2 regions of the Proteiniphilum sp. genome follow, and region 1 is predicted to be linked to the other one. Evidence: riboswitches for the same ligand, from Rfam matches in the RefSeq annotation. Region 1 holds a riboswitch; the other holds the start of a gene.
What was found. Region 1 has a riboswitch for cobalamin ahead of U2P89_RS08420 (thioredoxin family protein). Riboswitches for the same ligand answer to the same signal wherever they lie in the genome.
Positions count from the first base shown of each region.

Region 2: it holds a riboswitch for cobalamin, as region 1 does, so the genes downstream of both, U2P89_RS15125 (TonB-dependent receptor plug domain-containing protein) here and U2P89_RS08420 (thioredoxin family protein) in region 1, are expected to answer to the same signal.

Region 1 is NZ_JAXQGC010000037.1:26,770-30,195, forward strand. Features, by position in the region: gene nrdE (class 1b ribonucleoside-diphosphate reductase subunit alpha) at 1-629, opposite strand, end outside; gene nrdI (class Ib ribonucleoside-diphosphate reductase assembly flavoprotein NrdI) at 706-1,077, opposite strand; gene U2P89_RS08420 (thioredoxin family protein) at 1,074-1,313, opposite strand; cobalamin riboswitch at 1,518-1,723, opposite strand; gene U2P89_RS08425 (hypothetical protein) at 1,909-2,730, opposite strand; gene U2P89_RS08430 (CCA tRNA nucleotidyltransferase) at 2,987-3,426, shown strand, end outside.
Region 2 is NZ_JAXQGC010000059.1:17,232-20,657, forward strand. Features, by position in the region: gene U2P89_RS15115 (FecCD family ABC transporter permease) at 1-198, shown strand, start outside; gene U2P89_RS15120 (ABC transporter ATP-binding protein) at 278-1,084, shown strand; cobalamin riboswitch at 1,149-1,366, shown strand; gene U2P89_RS15125 (TonB-dependent receptor plug domain-containing protein) at 1,514-3,426, shown strand, end outside.

The sequences.
Region 1 (3,426 bases):
TTTATCGCTTCCGAACGTCCGCGTAGCTTGGAGAGGTTGAGCGAAACGCCCCCGCCGATAGACGAAAGTTTCATGGAAGAATTGATCCCGTAACCGATCCCGTTTAGGCTGTCGCCGATCTCGTCGAGGAAGCATGACACCAACTCTCCGGAGCGTTTCTTGCCGGCATTCAGGAAGGTCGGTGTGGCGGGTTGGTATTCCTGGTTGATAAACAATTCGGCATATTCCATTGCCTTGTTTATATCGCCACGGCCGAGATAAAGCGCAGCACACGCCAACCGGTCCTCATACCGTTCCAGGAATTTCTCCCCGCTATCGTCCCGCAGGGCATAATTCTGGAAGAACTTGAACGCGCTGATATAAGACGGGAAACGGAATTTCTTCTCGTACATCAGGTTGTACACCTCTTTGATCTCTTCGAAGGAATACCATTCCAGCAAATTCTCGTAATAGTTGTTTTCGATCAGATAATCTATTTTTTCTTTCAGCGTATAGAAAAATACGGTGTTTTTATTGACATATTCGAGAAAATAGGAGCGTACCGCCTCTTTGTCCTTCCCGAACTGAAACTCATCATCCTTTTTCACCATTACCTGGTTGTTAAGTAATATCCAGTTTTTTACTTTCATTTGATTAAAATTTAGAGCCAAGAATCAAGATTCAAGAACCAAGACCTTTGATAAATTAAAAATTAAGAGTGAAGAATTAAAAATGATAAAAGGAGTTGACTCTCTCTATAAAGGCATTTACATCCCGTTCCAACCCCGACAGTTCGAATTTCAGCAAGAGCGGTATCCCGTATCTCGTCGCAATCTTGTCGGCTGTCACGGCAAAGTTCGCACCCCAGTTCATATTCCCGCTTGACGAGATGGTTAAGATAAACGGCGAGTTTACCTGCATGAATTGCTCAGTAGAGTAGGGCACCTGGCCTATCTTAGTAGTATAGGTAATAAGGTGGCCGGGGCTTGAAATGATCAAATCTTCAGATATTTTCAGGCATTGCCATCCGGTTCTTGCTGATACCTTACGCACGAAACGTTCCACATTGCCCGTTCTGCTATCATAATAGATTGTCATAGTTGTGCTACCATTGTATTCAACTTCTCCGGATCATAACCCACAATGCGTACTAATTCCTCGCTCCCGTCGACCAGGATAGTAGTGGGAACAGAACGTATTTTATGTTTCATTGCCAATTCCGGACTGTTAAACGGGTTGACAGTTTCAAAAGCAATGTTTTTATCTTCAAGGAATCTCGACACCATCAGGCACGGATTGCAATCTTCTTTTTCAAATTTGACGATCTTTCTCATTTTGATGCAATTTTACAGGTTATTAAATAGTCGATATATGCATAACACACCCTGTCATGCATGGGATAAATAAATATCGGATTGATTTTTTTATTTCTGAACTATTTTTTAAGCCACATGGATAGTGGATAAGTTTTCTTATTCCACACTTGAATAAAAAAATAGTTTAGCTTTATTGCATATTTTCTTTATAAACCCGAAAGAAAATGTATTTCTTCTTTTGGCAGGTCTTCTGACTTACTCTGTTTCCGGCAGCCTTCCCTTTACATATAATAAAAGTGGCAAAAAGAATTGCAGAAACGCTTGAATGAGTTTACAGCAGCGGGTTCTGTTCAGGATTTGCACCTGATTCCCTTTTCATCCCGGTCACGAGGACTCATGATCGGAACACCAAAATTTCCAACAAATATCGAATAAAAAAACGGGATAGACATTTAAAACGGAATATATTTTTCTATGGAATATCGATAAAGTTTATCAAAATGGAAAATTTTCCAATTTAAAATTGGAGTAAAGTTTTCCATTCTAAAAATTACAGAGCGATTTTATTTTTCCAAGTCTTCTGTTTTGTAAAAGTTGCGGATCGTTTTCTGAGTTATTGTTGTCTGCTTTCCAGATATCTGATCAATGCTTCGCTTTTCTCTTTTTCCAGTTTCAACTGTTCTATATCCAGCAGCAAGGAGGAGAGTTCGAACGAGTCGCGTACACCTTTTTTAGCGGCGTCGGTCATTTTGACTGTGATGGTACGGTTACCAATAAATTGAACGGTGAGTGGTCGATCGCGGAAGGTATAGATGAATCCGGCGACTCCGTTTTCACTGTCCCCACTATAGCGGACAATCTCATAAGCTTTGTCCAGGGTATTGAAACGGTAATTCAATCCGTCGGAAGTGACGGGGAGGGTCTCTGCAAAATTACCGTCGTCGGTAGTTACTTTGATTTTGTTATGCTTGATATGGCTTCCAGAAAGGATACTTTCGATAAAGAGTATTCCTTTTTCCCGCACACCCGAGCGGAGTCCATTTCGACTCAGGGAAGAGTGATAGGGGTATGCTTTGGGGTAATACTCTCCAAACTCCTGGTACCGCTCATCGCGTACATAATCGAAAAGGCTGAGCTTGTCATTGAGCTCGGTGTATTTTTCACCAAGCATCGAGTCGCAATAGACAATATTCCGCCTGTTTTCCGCCATGCGTATCTCCTGCATAAGCGCGAACCCGGCGTTGATTTCATCAAAAGATTTAGGAAAAAGAATTTTAATGCTGTCAATCTTCAACTTGGCCAGCGGATAATTACCTTCCTGATATGCTTTTCCCGCCTGGGAAAGATATTCTTTAGCTCCTCTGTTTTTTTCCGAACAGGAAAAAAGGAGAAGTACAGAAAGGGACAGTACAGTGGTCTGAAAAGAAAAACGCATCTCAATAATAGCATTTTATGAACACGGAGGATCGTCCTCCGGCCTTGTTTATCTCTGCAAAATTACAAATATATTCCTCATCAAAAGCTGTTATAAAGCACAATTATTGTAATTTTGCAATTCGTAACAGATAATACGCTGTAATGTAATTACTTCGGCAGGACAGCTATCCCACAGTCCGTAAAGGGAACCCTTTGCTTTAACGGCAGGGACAGGCGGCAAGTTACGAAAAACCAGACATATAAAAAAAATATTTATGGAGATATTGCAGGAAGAAATACAGGCGCACCTAAACAAAAAGATTTTCAAATTGATTTCAGAAACAGCCGATGAAATGGGAGTGGCATGTTACCTGATCGGTGGTTATGTACGTGATTTCTTTCTATACCGCCCGTCGAAAGATATCGACGTGGTGGCTGTCGGCCAGGGGATCGAGTTGGCAAAAGCAGTATCTGAAAAACTGGGCAAGAAAAGCCGGATTTCCGTTTTCAAAAACTTTGGTACAGCACAGATAAAGTACAAAGAGTACGAAATTGAGTTCGTAGGTGCCAGGAAAGAATCTTACCGTCTGGATTCGCGTAAACCTATCGTGGAGGACGGCACATTGGAAGATGACCAGCGGAGGCGTGATTTCACCATCAATGCCATGGCTTTCTGCCTGAACGGGAACCGATACGGAGAACTGCTGGATCCTTT
Region 2 (3,426 bases), on a different contig from region 1:
ACCGATTACCGCATACTGCTTATCTCTTCTTTTCTGAGCGGCGGCATATTCCTGATCCTGTGCGATGTAATTGCACGTACTATCATCTCGCCAAACGAGCTGCCTATCGGAGTAATTACCGGTATTGTCGGCGGCATAGTGTTTATCATGTTATTGAGTAATTCGAGACGGAAAGAACTCAGACGATATGATGATTAGTTAATTTTTAACTTTTCACTTTTCACTTTTCACTTTTCACTTTTAATTTTTAATTTTTTCATAACTCATAATTAATAGAATGCCTCCTTTCCTCAATATACAAAACCTCTCCTGCGGATATAACAGCGGCTTCCGGGTACATGACATTAACCTGAAGCTCCCCGAAGGGTCGTTTGCAGGTATCATCGGGCCCAACGGATCCGGGAAAACCACACTGTTCAGGGGTATCTCAGGGACATTGTCGTTAAAAGAGGGAAATATCCTGCTTGAAGGAACTGACCTATCGGAACTCACATGGAGGGAAAAGGCGCAAAAACTCGCCATTGTCTCGCAATTCTCCGAAACAGCAGAACTATCGGTAGAAGAATATGTACTGATGGGACGTCTTCCCTACCGTCAACCATTCCAGTTCTTCGACAGGAAAGAAGATATCGAGATAGCACACCATTATATGCATCTGACCAATACCTATCGTCTGCGCCACAAATCGATGACGGAATTGAGTGGTGGTGAGCGACAAATGGCCAATATTGCCTGCGCCTTATCACAACACCCTCGCTTATTGTTACTTGACGAACCGACATCACACCTTGATATTACCCATCAGATGCAATTCATGAACCTGATCCAACGACTGAACGAAGAGATGAAACTCAGTGTGATGATGATCTTACACGATCTCTCACTTGCTGCCGAGTATTGCGACTTCCTGCTGATGATGAAAAACGGGACAACCTTTTGCCAAGGAGCTCCCGAAGTGGTGATTACCTATGAACATATCGAAAATGTATATGACACGATAGTGATCGTAAAGACTAATCCCATATCAGGTAAACCGGTAGTCTTTCCCGTATCTGAACAGAGGTTACGCAATGGAAAAAAATAAATTATTCCACCAAACAAACCGATCTCCGAATAAACCCTCCAATATTTCATTTCCGAATCCCAAATAAAAACAGTACTTTTGCAGCGCTTTCGGGCACAATGGAATTCGGTAGTTTGCCATAAGCGAAGAAGCCGAAGCTGTACCCGCAGCCGTATGTTCCCTATTTATAGGGTTATCCGACATTTTCAAATGTAAAAGTCACTGTCCCGATAAATCGGGATGGGAAGGCAACGGATAACCGGGAACGAGCCGGAAGACCTGACCGAAAGCATCAGCCATGCAAGCTTTCGGGATAAAAGCAGCGTTGAGATTATTTCCGGCATTTAAATTCTCCCGCATTTAAATTCTCCTTGTATCCGGAATTTCAAAACACTCTCTCCCTCGAAAGTTTATGGTTCAAACGAATGTTTAACTGTAAATTTTTCAACAATGAACAAGAAATTTTTCACCGGTATTTTTGCCTTGCTTTTCACTGGCACACTCCTCTATGCGCAGGATTCTGCCGAACAAACATATGACCTGGAGGAAGTAGTGGTCACCGCTACTCGTATGGGATTACCTTTAAAGAGCGTTCCACAGAAAGTGGAGATCATCGACAGTAAAAAAATAACCACCGTACAGGCTGACAATGCGGCCGACCTGCTTAAACGGACTGTCAACCTTGACATCATACAATATCCCGGCTCTTCATCGGCCATAGGTATGCGTGGGTTCAGCCCTTCCGCCCATAACCGCAACTACACATTGGTGTTGATCGACGGCAAACCGGCCGGGACAACCAATCTCACTTCTATCCCAACCGATTTTATCGAGATGATAGAAGTAGTGAAAGGCCCCTACTCAGTGCTCTATGGATCGGACGCAATGGGTGGCGTGATTAATATCATCACACGCAAACCCGGTGATAGCCGGACTGGCAATATCAGCCTTAGCGCCGGAAATTTCGGGCAGACCAACTTCAACGGATATGCATCGGGAGGCATTTCCGATAACGTTTCTTTAGCACTCGGCTTTTCAAGGAAAGCACAGGATAAAGATTATCGTATCGGGAAAAAGAATCTGATTTCTTTATCGGAAAAAGAGGAATTGATCCTCGACAAAAAATCGTATGGCGATATCATGACCAACAGCCAATACCAGATCAACCAATTCATGGGGAAATTGAATATTGGGTTCAATGACCTCTGGAGTGCCGATCTGTCAGGCATATTCGTCACTTCAAATGACATTGAAATGCCCGGTAACTATTGGCATTCTGAAGGATTGACCAAGAAAGACTTCGACCGGGCCAATATCTCAGTCGATGTCCGTCGCAATACGTTCAATAACACATTGCTTATCTCCCCCTATTATTCTGTTTATAATGAGAGCAATTACGACAACAACACCGATAATGCATTTATCAACTACAAGGAGTCGGTCAAACAATATGGATTGAAGTTAAGCGATACACATACCTGGGGTGATTTCCAATTGATCGGAGGAATCGACCTGGATGCACTGAACGTCTCCTCCGAACGGTTTACAGATAAAATGACACAGACGGATCCTTACCGTCCCGATCATAATAGTTTTGCTTCATCGGTATTTGTACAAGGAGCATACACAAAAGGCAATCTATTTGTCAATGCCGGCCTACGCTATAACTACACCAAATTCACACTGGAAGCAGATGATTTTCTCGGTAACGAAAAGAAGAGTAACAATTATTCCAACTTCAACCCTTCGGTCGGGATCAAATATTTCCTTACACCTATGCTGAACATCCATGCCAGTGCAGGAAACGCTTTCTATATGCCCGACGCCTATAAGATGGCCGGACAATTCGAGGCGGGAGGCATGAAATACAAAGGAAATGAAGACCTGAAAGCTGAGACATCAACTTCATTCGATTTCGGGATGAACATATCCAATAATGAATGGTTGAATTTAGATGTGTCCTACTTTCATGCGTTTTATAAAAATAAGATCGTGAACGAGACAAAATTTGATGAAACGACCAACGACATGCATTTCACCTTTGCGAATGCCACAAATGGGCGCATGAACGGGCTGGAACTTATGTTCTCATCCGATATAGCCAAAGCGCTTGGATCGCAAAACAGCCTGGAACTATATGCAGGTTTCACCCATATGTTCAATAACAAATTTGATGAAATAAGAGGAAAAGGCACACCTGATGAGAAGACGCTGACCAAAGATATACTCTACGTACGCCGCAATACAGGGAACTTCGGTATTACATTTGATACCAACCGCGGTTTTGTAACCCGGCTAAACGCACGCTATATCGGAAAACGGCTGGAACAGGACTGGATGTTTGCCTATGACGAAAATTGGAA